Regions from separate parts of the Paenibacillus sp. CMAA1364 genome, predicted to be linked through region 1. Evidence: riboswitches for the same ligand, from Rfam matches in the RefSeq annotation. Region 1 holds a riboswitch; each other region holds the start of a gene.
What was found. A riboswitch is a leader RNA that binds a small molecule or an ion and turns the genes downstream of it on or off. The one in region 1 is predicted to bind cyclic di-AMP.
Positions count from the first base shown of each region.

Region 2: another riboswitch for cyclic di-AMP. It lies ahead of ACH8E3_RS11975 (3D domain-containing protein); the one in region 1 lies ahead of ACH8E3_RS15510 (C40 family peptidase).
Region 3: another riboswitch for cyclic di-AMP. It lies ahead of ACH8E3_RS11505 (hypothetical protein); the one in region 1 lies ahead of ACH8E3_RS15510 (C40 family peptidase).

Region 1 is NZ_JBITNB010000035.1:13,742-18,032, forward strand. Features, by position in the region: gene ACH8E3_RS15495 (c-type cytochrome) at 1-91, opposite strand, end outside; gene ACH8E3_RS15500 (GNAT family N-acetyltransferase) at 218-721, opposite strand; gene ACH8E3_RS15505 (C40 family peptidase) at 833-1,306, opposite strand; cyclic di-AMP (ydaO/yuaA leader) riboswitch at 1,310-1,447, opposite strand; gene ACH8E3_RS15510 (C40 family peptidase) at 1,634-2,101, opposite strand; cyclic di-AMP (ydaO/yuaA leader) riboswitch at 2,106-2,244, opposite strand; gene ACH8E3_RS15515 (hypothetical protein) at 2,448-3,272, opposite strand; gene ACH8E3_RS15520 (M1 family metallopeptidase) at 3,284-4,291, opposite strand, start outside.
Region 2 is NZ_JBITNB010000020.1:11,442-15,732, reverse strand. Features, by position in the region: gene rsmA (16S rRNA (adenine(1518)-N(6)/adenine(1519)-N(6))-dimethyltransferase RsmA) at 1-259, opposite strand, end outside; gene rnmV (ribonuclease M5) at 256-810, opposite strand; gene ACH8E3_RS11975 (3D domain-containing protein) at 932-2,089, opposite strand; cyclic di-AMP (ydaO/yuaA leader) riboswitch at 2,350-2,562, opposite strand; gene ACH8E3_RS11970 (TatD family hydrolase) at 2,763-3,533, opposite strand; gene ACH8E3_RS11965 (HD domain-containing protein) at 3,622-4,291, opposite strand, start outside.
Region 3 is NZ_JBITNB010000018.1:48,513-52,803, reverse strand. Features, by position in the region: gene kdpA (potassium-transporting ATPase subunit KdpA) at 1-1,338, opposite strand, end outside; gene kdpF (K(+)-transporting ATPase subunit F) at 1,388-1,465, opposite strand; gene ACH8E3_RS11505 (hypothetical protein) at 1,612-2,007, opposite strand; cyclic di-AMP (ydaO/yuaA leader) riboswitch at 2,132-2,315, opposite strand; cyclic di-AMP (ydaO/yuaA leader) riboswitch at 2,344-2,540, opposite strand; gene ACH8E3_RS11500 (hypothetical protein) at 2,833-3,663, opposite strand; gene ACH8E3_RS11495 (MTH1187 family thiamine-binding protein) at 3,810-4,112, opposite strand.

The DNA of each region.
Region 1 (4,291 bases):
CTACGTCCCCTTGACCAGGCAATGTAAACATAAGCACAATCGCTAGAATACATGCAGTAAAAAAGAAACCACTCATAATATACTTTTGCATTTTATTCGTCCTTTCTTATGTAAGCTAATAATCTTATTATAACGGATAGGGAACAGACATCATAGCTATTGTGTCAAAAAAGAAACAAAAAATCCAGTGAATATTATATTCCTCCATAAAGATGTGCTAATTATCATAGAGATTACTGGTTGGTCTATAAACCATGCAATAAAAAGGCTGCATGCCAGTGGGTGTAACTCGCTCATAGGTATCCGTAATTTCAAATCCTGACTGTAGATACACTTTAATGGCACGGTTGTTCCAAGTAAGTACCTCTAAGTCAATTTCATCATTAGGGCACCGTCGTATGGCTTCTTGAACGATAGAGTGTACAACGGATTTCCCTAAACCCAGACCACATAAATCAGGACGTAGACAAATACCCAATCGGATAACACCCTCTAATCTAAAAAATTGAGCAAATCCGTAGAGTTCGCCATGTTCATTCGTAATTGAAGCATATTGTGTTTCACGAATAGTGGGGTCACCGAACTCAATCCCTAACGCCTCCATCTGCTCCCAAGGCATCCAACCATAGATATCATAAGGGGAAGGGTGGATCCAACTGCATATGGCGCGGGCATGATCAATCTCCATAGTTGTAACCTTTAATTGGGGTAGAATCATCATTCGTTTCCTTTCTGTATAGAATATATGCTATTCATCTATCAAATCATGAAAAAACCTACAGGGAGATTGAAAAGAAATCCCCACTGTAGGTTTAATAAAGTGAATAATTGTTTAATTATTAAGAGAAACAGATGCATGAGTATCATCGCTCATAATTCTTTTAGCACCGACGTAACCTTTTGTGTAATAGGCTTGGCTAAGTGAGTTAATAATAACACCTTTAGATGAAGATGCGTGTGCAAACTTGTCATCACCTACGTAAATTCCTACATGTGATACCGTGCCTCTTCCGTTAAGGCTAAAGAAGACAAGATCACCTTCTCTTAGATCACTACGCGAGACAGATGTCCCTGTTGCAAATTGAGAACTCGACTGACGAGGCAAGTCAATGCCAAGCTTATCAAAAATATACATAGTAAATCCTGAACAATCGAAGCCACTAGTGCTTACGCCAGCACTTTTGTACGCTGTACCAATCGTAGGCTTAATCGTTGCATCTAGCTTTGAATCTGCAAAAGCGCTTCCAGTTCCAACGGAGAGTAATAAAGTCATTCCTAGCGCAACTGATAATAATTTCTTCTTCAAAAAAATAACTCCTTCCGGTGCCTGCGAGGTTAGCTTAAGGATTCGGTTGAAGGTTCCCTATGATCCCTCTGTTGCAAGATCAATTCACCCAAGACGGTTCCCCCACTTCCCAGTATGTCGGGAATTCGGCTTTGTAGTTAACATATATGTTACAAATATGATTACAAAATTGTTACTATGTAGTTACTGGACTTATTGTAGCAAAGGATTGTAAATTTGGCAATTGATTCTTTCATATTTAGGGTGAATAATCTCATTTTCTTACGAAAAAGACTTAAAAAAGAGATACAGTCTCCTTTTTAAGTCCTATGATGGCATTTCTTATATTTAATTGTAAGCCGTGGCTTGATATTTAGCCGTGCTCATGACGCGCTTAGCACCCACATACCGCTTAGCGTAATAACTTTGATTGAGGGGACTGATCATAACTCCACGTGAACTAGAGGAGTGTGCGAACTTTCCATTACCCACGAATACTCCAACATGAGATACTCCCTTTCCAGAAGTATTAAAGAATACTAGATCTCCAGGTCTCATCTCATTGCGTGATACGGCCGTACCAGTCTTGAACTGTGCTGAGGATTGACGAGGTAATGTGACACCTAATTTCAGGAATACATAGCGAGTAAATCCAGAGCAATCAAATCCGTTGGTCGTTGTTCCACCGGTCTTATAACTTACACCTATCGTACGATCAATTACGGAGTCCATCGTTGAATCTGCAAATGCGCTACCTGTTCCAATGGTTAAAGCAAGAGCCAAGCTCAATACCCCTGTTGTTAACTTCTTGTTCAATTACGTTGTCCCCTTCCAATGCCTGCGAGGTTAGCTTAAGGATTCGGTTGAAGGTTCCCTATGATCTCCTGATTGGAGATCAATTCACCCATGAAATTGGATCCCCCGCCCCCTGGTGCTAAGGGATTCGGCTGATGATGCACCAATAAGTGACAATGTTTAGATAACTGAAAGTAATAATGCGTTCTAAAGGTTACAAAGTTGTTACTAGTGATATCTTAACAGAGCATCTACAGTTTAGCAAATGTATTTGTGTCTAAACGCCAATAAGCCTTCCGCTCTTTCGGAAGAAAGAGCGGAAGGCTTCCCATAACAATAGGATGGTAGCAAATATAATTGGATTCATTTATTTCATGTGAATTTTGGAGTACCATACATCAAATTGCGAAGAGATATGCCAAAATTTAAATAGTGATGATATGAGTGGGTATGACTGTTGAAGTATCAAAGTAATCAGTCCCGACCATATAAGTGAAAGACCTGTGAATAAACAGAAGAACACTAAACTGACTGCACCCAAAGTGAGAGAGATCCCTATCACGGGAAGAACATTACGCAAACAAATCTTAGTAGAGGAGAAGATATCTGCAGAACCCGTGATTCCAAATTGCATGAACAGCATGATTTGATGAATGACATATCGGTAAATGGCCCATCCCAATACATAGGGTATAATTTGAAATAGAATAGTCGGTGTCATGAATCCGCTTAGGATAGTCGTGTATAACTTAGGAATTAACCAGTATGCAGGAATTAGAACCAGAATACTTTCGATCCAGTAGAATAACATGATGGGTTTAGCATACAATCTCATACCCTGAAAGAAGTGAAGACCGCTCTCACCTTTACGTTCTTGATGCAGTCCATAGAATATGCCCGAATGAATGAAAGGGGTGAGAACCATCCGGAATAGTAACATACCTAGCAGAATCCACATATAGTTATGAACGGTTTGACTGTGCGTGAGATTTAATTGCCCCTCAACATAGAATAGAATCTGACTCAACTCCGTGGGAGGTGGATCTGGGTAGCGCTGAAGTAAAGGAACTACGACTGAATTCACTAAACGGTACAAAAAGTAACTGAATAGTAGTTGATATAGAAATAGAATAATCACAACATAGAATTGACTCTTTAAGCTTATCCAGCCATTAACAATATTTGTCCTCACTATGGTTCACCTCACCAAGACAGACTTCCAAGCCATACCTCAAGAAGCTTGGTAATACTGATATTAAAGCGGGATACCTTGTCAGTATCAATGTCCGCCTTTAAATAGTTGTTCATATATTTATTCTCCAATACAAGTGTATAATCTGGATCAATCTGAGCCCAAGACAGGGGAGACTTATAGTTTAGCTTGTATTGGATGGTGTCATCTTTTCCATTCCATGTCTTGTGTACGGTGTGACCATCGGCAAACGTGAACTGTATCGGAATATTGGCATATTGACCACCAATCCTACGCAAGCTAACGTTAGATTCATATTGCTTCTGCGAGGTATGGCTTAACTCCTGAACTGTAACGCTATCAATAGCAAAGTCTGTCATTTGTTTACCATAGACATATTGATCGAAGAAAGATTGCCATGATTTATGCGTAACTTGCTCTACAACCTTTTGGAAATCATGGGTTGAAGGATGGGAGAAGCGATACTTCTTGGCGTAGGTCATCATAATGCTATTCATCTTGTGCTGACCAACTTGGCGCTCAATACTCTTTAACACAAGTTTTCCGCGATAATAGACATTCTGAGCATAGTTATTCTGCGATCCATATTTCCAAGCTTCTTGTGTCATGGATGCAGGTGAAGAGATCATGGTAGCTTGGATGGGGAGATTAGGAACGATTCCGAATTCCTGTTCCATAAGTCGATCTTCTGCGTATGAGGTGAATCCTTCGTCCAACCAAGCTTCTTCGAATTCATTACTTGCAATCATGCCATAGAAATATTGATGTCCGATTTCATGAATAACTGTTCGCTCTAGCTCATAACCGGGTGAATCATCTTTCGCACCGAAGGCTGTAATGAGGGTCGGATACTCCATACCGCCTGCACCATTTCCCAATGTGGGTGGAACAACGATGGATAAGGTGGAATACGGATAAGGACCATACCACTTGCTGAAGTGCTTCAAGGCGGACTCTGCAGCATAGAAATAGCGATCCTTCATATCTTTATGGGCAGG
Region 2 (4,291 bases), on a different contig from region 1:
TGGGAATGAGACGTCTATCAATTTCTACAGCAGTCACAGTAGCTGCATTCTGTGCAAGCCTTTCGGTAAGAGCACCGATGCCAGGCCCTATCTCTAATGCCCCTTTGGACTTATCTAAATCTGCTGCTTCAACAATTTTATTCAGAATATTCTGATCAATAAGAAAGTTCTGACCTAAGCTCTTCTTAAAAGAGAAACCATGGCGCTTAATAATATCTTTTGTTCTTTTGGGTGTGGCAATGCTATCTATTTCATTCATTTGGTATTTAATCCTTCCTCTTCAATTTGGGCGAGAGCACTAACGAATTCATCACGCGTAATTTGGAAGATCGCTAGTCGCTTTAGAAATTGCTTACCATTACAGTAACCAATGCCCAGTATATTACCCATTTCCATTCTACGATTTGCCGCATCAGAATGAACCATGAGTCCCGCTTCTATGAGATCCTCCATATCGATCATACTTGGTACACCTTCATAGGAGGTGTGAACACGTTCTAAGGCATGCCTTATAGCTTCAGGAGATGCATTCTCTACCCCGATATCTCCTTTACGCGTTGCATCCACTTCAGGGATAAAGGCATGTTTGCACCCAGGTACCTTGTTGGTAATCATTTTGCGGATTCGTTCGCCTGCATGGTCAGGATCGGTAAATATAATAACCCCTCTACGCTCTTGGGCTAATGCAATTCGTTGTATGGTACGTGCATTAAGCGCTGAACCACCTGTCTCAATTGTATCGGCTTCTACCGCCCTCTTAATGGCTGTCGTATCATCCCGACCCTCAACTACAATAACTTCCTTGATCATAACGATACTTCCCTTCAGTGCCGGAATAACAACAGCAAAAAGAAGAGGATAAATCCCCTTCTTTATTATGACGTCCATATGTCCTTAATAGTATAGGAATAGCAAGCTGTTGTAAATTATATTAGTTCAATTGAGGCTTAACCGGTCCGATAACATATACCGTTCTACCATTCTTACGTCCGAAATTACGTGCATTCTGTAAAGAATCATAGTACACATCAATCTTGTTACCTTTGATTGCTCCACCGGTATCTTCTGCACGACGGAATCCTATTCCTTCGATATATACCCACCAGCCCATAGGAATAACGTTCTTATCTACAGCAATCGTACGTCCTTCGGTTACTCGTGTACCCGAGGCGGTGCGAGTTCCAATACCAGGCTCCTCTGAAGAGTATGCGGTCATAGATACATTCTTCAGCACCTTTTTATACGTAAAATCAACACCAGCTTTACTGGTTCGATTATTCACATTAGCAATCTCTGGCTTACTGCTGCTTTTTGCACTGGCCAAAATAACTGGTGCGGGCTTGGGCTTAGGTGCTTCAACCTTGGTGCCAACAGCAACGACTTTATCTTGAACTTTATTTCGTACTTCTTTATTGACTAGACTCATCGTTACAAATTGTCCATCTTCATATATTTTCTCGATATGTTGTACGATTGCCCCAGATTGTCCATTCTGTACGATCTTGACATTTCCCTTCATGATCGAGGGATCGGAAGTCTTAATCACCTGGAAAGGAATAGTCTCCACACGCTCAACCATCTGTTTATTAATCCGAACAATTCTAATGTCCAACTTATCTGTAATCTTTGTGTTTAAATCAGGAAATATTTTATCGTGCTCATCTAGTGTAATACCTAGTTGTTTAATGGTATCGTTAACGGTCCCTTGTGTTGTAAACGTATTGACTGACTGACCATCAGCAGTAATATTGACCGCAAGTGCACGTTGAATATGAATCTTATCGCCATCTTTAATCTTATTATCTAGTGCCATGGATACATTATCTTCCGGTCTTAACATGATAGCTTGTTCATTCAACATTTCCTGTAACATAGCATGTTGGGTCTCAATGACATTCACTTGCCCATCCATCACCAAGTACACTTGTTTACGCCCTTGAATACTAACAATTAATAGAACAGTCAGGGTTATTGCGATTAATACAATAGCAGCAACAGAGATCTTACTCAAACTTTCATACTTCCAACGTGGTGCATAAGTCATGCTGGATGATGATGAATCATGGGTCTGGTTCTTGAAAATGCCCACTATCCGATCCTCCTTCATAGCCCGCCGTCTGAAATAAAGCTGATGTGTAATTGACGCGACTAAAATAAATTTTTACAGGATACTAGAGCAATATCCATCCTGCATCATGAACCAGTCTTCTCGTCCCGTTGTCACCCCCTACATAAGAGTATGATGACAAAATTGTCTTTATTCAAAAATAAAAGAAGCCTAAAGAAAGAGTTAGAGGAACTCCTTCGCGGCTTCCCATTGTATGAATAAGGGAACTATCTGCACGAGTTGGCCTCTCTTCATTGCGCTGACGGGGTTAGCTGTCGGGTTTGGGCAAAAGAGAGTTGCCCTATCTCAGGTCATTCGCTCATGGCGGATGCCCTTGAATTCACCCCAAAGACTCAATAAAAGAAATCAAATACGATTTATATCCTTTACATGATGGATATATCATATTGGTTCCCCCGTTCTCCAACAATCAGGAGATTAAGCGAGACTGATTCATGAAAATAATAAGCTAACTAAATTGACTAGCTTACATCACTGAAAAGATGATATCGCGTTTTGATACATATTGTAAAGGAGCATTCAACCACAAATAACTGTATAAATGGTTAAAACTTTGTAATATTCCATCACTACTTAATCATAACTCATGATTAAGTAGCTTAATCTCACTCTTTCGTACCATTTGCTCTGCTATTCACGTTATACCAAATAAATACAGGGCATTTTTGGTGGTTATTTGAGCTAATTCATCGATTTCTATGCCTTTAATTTGAGCCGCAGCCTCTGCCACTAACTTCACATGAGAGGATTCATTCCTCTTTCCACGAAATGGGTGTGGTGTAAGGTATGGGGAGTCTGTTTCGATTAATAATCGATCCATCGGTACCTGAGCTAATACCTCTTTAGGTTGTTTCGCATTCTTGAATGTTATAGGTCCGCCAAATGACAAATGGAATCCCATATGAAGACACATCTTTGCAGTCTCCCAACTACCAGAGAAAGAGTGCATAATTCCACCAACCTCATGTGCCTTTTCCTCTTTTAGAATTCTAACGATATCTTCATGTGCATCCCGATTATGAATCACGATGGGCATCTTCATTTCGCGGGCAAGTGCAATTTGCTGACGAAGAACCTTCTGCTGTACATCTTTTGGTGATGTATCCCAATGATAGTCGAGCCCAATCTCTCCAATAGCCACGACCTTCTCATGTTGGCATAGTGATGCGACCCATGCCAGATCTTCATCCGTCATCGTTATGGCATCAACGGGGTGGAACCCTACTGCCGCATAGATAAAGTCATACTTCTCAGCCAATTGCATCGTGGATGGAATGGTTTCTCTATTAAAACCGATATTGACCATCTTACCAACGCCATCTTCTACTGCGCGTGCAATTACCTCATCGCGGTCTTCGTCAAATTCCGGTGCATCGAGATGCGTATGTGTGTCGAATAACATCATGATATTAACTCCCTTTTGTCATCGTAGTTTTACTGCTAGATAAACCGCTAGTAGGTTCAAGAGGTTCTATCAGAATACCGTTATTACTTCACTTGGTATAATCCATGAATAGACGAGCAACAGAAGGCGTAAATGCTGTTAATACGTTCTTAACCTTCTGTTCAGGATAATACAAGCGAAACTTACCACGTTGGAGGCCACTGATAGATCGTACAATGTCAGATACCTCCGAAATCTCCATTAGCTTCTCTTGCCGGTTCAACAATAAGATTTGCTTTTGACTAACTTCATCACCGGAGTGAAATACATCATACGGAAGATCGCTAGGAGAATCAATAATAAGGTCATATTCTGGGTTAAGACCATTGCGATGAAATTGATCATAGATTTCAGGAACCATATCTCTATCATGTGGTTCTAATTCAATATATTTATATAATTTGCGATGCATAAATCGACAGCAAAGCTCGCTTAGTACCTTGTCCTTCTCTGTCGTCCACTGCATAAATGCAGTCTGAATGAGAGCTTCATCTAATTTCAAATACTGCTCTACTGTAACTTCCCCCTTGAACAAACAGATAAATGGTTGAAGCATAAATTCAAAGTGATAACCTTCTATATACAATTCCTTAGCTCTTTTAAAAATAAGCCTTAGAATAATCTCAGAACTTCGCGTTACGGGATGGAAGTACACCTGCCAATACATTTGATACCTTGCCATTAAGTAATCCTCAACAGCATGCATTCCTGATTCCTTC
Region 3 (4,291 bases), on a different contig from region 1:
ACTGATGGAGCCATATCCCAATGGGGTCATAAAGGAGATCGCCGTAGGTACTAAAATAATAAACGGATGTACCAGTATAACGAGTGCGATTAACTTCATTTCCTTCGCCTCAATTTTACGACCTAAGAACTCTGGCGTTCTCCCTACCATAAGTCCACAAATAAAGACCGCTAATATAGCGTACATAAGCATGTTCACAAGTCCAACACCCTTACCACCAAACACGACATTCAGCATCATGCCCGCCAGTGCTGCCAATCCACCCATAGGTGTTAATGTGTCATGCATATTGTTGACCGATCCCGTAGTTGCTGACGTGGTAACAGTAGAGAATAACGTCGATTGTGCAATACCGAAACGGACCTCTTTTCCTTCCATACTCCCTTGCGAAGAATCAATACCTAATGCATTAATCGCTGGATTACCCGTCTTTTCGGATATATAACTAACGCTTAATAGAATCATGAATAGAATCATCATAGATGAGAATATAACCCATCCTTGTTTCTTGTTCTTTGCAAACAGTCCGAACATATACGGTAACGATGCCGCTAAAACCCACATACTTAAGATTTCAATAACATTCGTTAATGGACTGGGGTTCTCAAATGGATGGGACGAGTTGACTCCAAAGAATCCACCACCGTTTGTTCCAAGATGTTTAATGGATTCCAGTGACGCGATTGGGCCCATCGCGATTTGTTGCGTTACCCCCTCAAGCGTTGTTATCGAAGCTGTTGGCTCAAATGTCTGTGGTACTCTTAAGCCCACTAATACGATCGTAACAAGAAGTGCTAATGGCAGATAGATACGAATAATGGCTTTGACGAAATCCTCGAAGAAGTTACCTACACCTTTCGCATGTTGAGTAATTCCTCGAATAAAGCAGACTGCAATCGCAGCTCCCGACGCTGCCGAAGTGAACATCATCATTGTAATGATGGCCATTTGTGTGAAATACGTCAGACCACTCTCACCACTGTAATGCTGAAGATTGGTGTTGGTCATAAAGCTAATGATCGTATTCAGAGCAAGCGATGCTTCCATATTCGTATTGCCCGACGGATTTCCTGGTAGCCATCCTTGCAGACGGAGAATGAAGTAACCAAGGAACACTAATACTGCATTAGTAGCCATTACACTCAGTGCGTATTGTTTCCAATTCATGCTGTTACGGTTTCTCAAACCGATGATCTTGTAAATACCACGTTCAATAGAACCAAATATGTTATCCGTGCGATTGGGTTCATTGGAGAATACATGAAACATATAAGTACCTACCGGCTTTACCAGCAGTATTAGCACAACAATCACAATTCCTATTTGCAGTAAGTCCATGCTTTATATCCTCCTTAAAGGGGTGAACTCTTCATATAATGAATCTTGTCTAGAATTTTTCTGGATTGATCAACGCATAAATGAGGTAGATGAAGATGACTATCATCAACGGAATCAGAATAATCATTGCTCCCCTCTCCCCCTATCTACCTGCTGTTCGCACCAATGTGTGAATAACAACAATAAACCGAAGCTACTGACTAAAGTAATGACCATGTAAACATCCATCATTATGGGTATGCCCCTTTCTTATACCGATTCTGTTCCTTCATTTTATTTCTCTGTTAGAAATCCAACATCCCCATTTTTCGTGTAAATGACATGATCTGCACCCAACCCTCTGTATATACCACGTGGGTTCCAATATCGAGTGACGATGCAAATCGCTTGAGAGGTCCACGGGCGGCAAATCTGAAGGTAACGACAACTCAAGTTAAGACTACTCTCAAAAATATAGATTCTTCCCACGTCAACCTGCGGGATGACCCATCTATTCGTTTTAAAGGTATCAATACGTATAACGTTCTCTACACCCATGTTCCGAAATTTCTGTTCTTCTACACGACTGTTTGTTAAAACTACGAATTTCCTTTTCATATCCATTAAGTGGATTATAAATTTAAGCCCATCCTCATTAGGAGCAACTACCATAATGCTCACATCGTCCATACCCAGAGCCTCCCATACATTTTAAAGGCAACAAAAAAGAAGCTCAGTGAAAAGGTGCTTTTCCCAGAGCTTCTTCGTAAGTTCATGATTAAATAAAACATGAACCAGCCAGAAGGCGGTTTGCTGCCTCTCCCTGTACGCTTACGAGGTTAGCTGTCGGATTCGGGCGAGGAAGTCGCCCTATTCTCAAGTCATTTAACACACACTCAAGAAATTCACCCCATAGAACTATCCGTTGTATCCACAGCAGATATTTCCGATTGGTTCCCCCGTTTCAGTAGTTACACTGAATTCAGCGTTCAAGACCATATCTCAATAACATTTACATATCACATTTCACTCTCAACCTTTTGCTTACGAAGTTAGCTGTCGGATTCGAGCGGTGAGAGTCGCTCTACCTCGTGAAGACTTCATGGTCCCCACAAGGATTCACCCCTGTAGCTACCTAAATTCGACTCTCACACCGAATAAAGATAACCACTTTTGGTTCCTCCGTTCTCCATCAAATGACGGAAATTCAGCCGCATTAACGATTGAATTTATTACCAATCTCTATTTCAATATGAATATTACACCCGTCGCGATCACCCGTAAAGGTGACTCAATGCCTTTCTAGAAGGGAATAAGTAGCGTGTAGATTGATAATAGCGATTACAAATTCAACTATCTCTATCCAAGTCATTCATACTCGCTATATCTCGGTTTCTTGTAAATATATTCATATTTTTGATGATTGCAACACAAAAAGGGTGCCACAGTAAAGTGGCCACCCTATATAATTGTATACCTATCTTCACGAGTGGGCTTGTAGTCAATCTAGACGAATTAAGGATTCTCCACCGTGACAGCCCCCACACTCGACGTCAGTGATAATAATGGCCCGCCCCCATTCCGCTCACTTTTTCCTTTGGGTGCTCCAACCACTTGACCAACATCGCTTTTCGCTTCGATTGTACATTTTAGTTGCTCAGCTAGGATTGCCTTAATACTTCCAACGTCCGTCTTTGCGCTCAGGGTGCTCTTGCTATCCATTTGCTGAATTCCCACAACAACACTGCCAACATTAGATGTGATTGTGGATTTCCCAACAATATGTGCTCCATCAATATCAATCGTGCCTACATCATTATGAATATCATAGGTTCCCGTTAGATTATGAAGCTTGATTTCACCTACGTTACTTCCGATATTAAAATGATCTACGGTTTCAGGTAATTCAACCTTGTAATTAATCGTAAATTTGATGAGGCCGTATTCCTCTTTCACCCATTTCCACATTTCCATTTTCTCCTTACCTTTGGGGTGTGCACTAACTTTTATTTGGTCCCCTTGTGTAATTACCGAGATCTCTGTCTGACTAATAATCTCATCATATTTGGATTCGTGTGAAGGCTTATTCGGAAATAAGAGCGTTGCGATCACTTTCATCTGGTCACCTGTAGTCGCTGTTACTTCAATGCTACCAACCTCATTTTTCAGAATCAATTCCGTTGCGGAACCTACCCCTTCTGTGCGTGAGATTTCTTTATGTATGCCGTCTTTCGTTAACTCCTTAGACCAATCAGAGACTTTATTCCCCATATCATCGTTGCATCCAACAAGTAATAGGACCGATAGTGCCACAACCGCTATGACTGATTTCTGTATTCTACGCATATCTACGAACCCCCAATTCAGTGTTATATTATTCCATCATTATACTTCATTAGATAATCAATAGAATCAATCTACAGACTAGTCAAATACTGGACTTTAGTCGGGGGACAGTACAATAACGAAATATAGAATGTTCTTCTTGTGACTTATTTCAATTTATCCAACACTGAATTCAACTTTTGTGCACTAGAAGAAGCCTTGTCTCGACGGTCATCCAACTTCACAGATGTAGAGACTCGTTGTGCTCCCGATAGAAATGGTGATTCATGTAATGCAGCAATAGCACGCCACACTAATTCAAGAGGTCCTTCAATAATGGTACTCATGGAAGTGAGTTGATACGTTATGCCTTCCTGATCTTTCAGAACCCGCTGCATGTCCGCAACATAAGCACTAAGACTCGTCGTTTGTGTTCCTATTGGAATAACCGTTACCTCTGCAATTGCCAAATGGACTTCCTCCTCTATCATTTCTTGATCTATTGTAACCATTTCATACCCTTTTCATAAAATATACCATAGAATTTTCATTTATGTTCGCTAATGTAAGTCGTAGAAGGGATGGCAAAGTTTTCACACCGCTTTCAAGAATGGATTTCATTAATTCATGTTTACAAACACAACATATT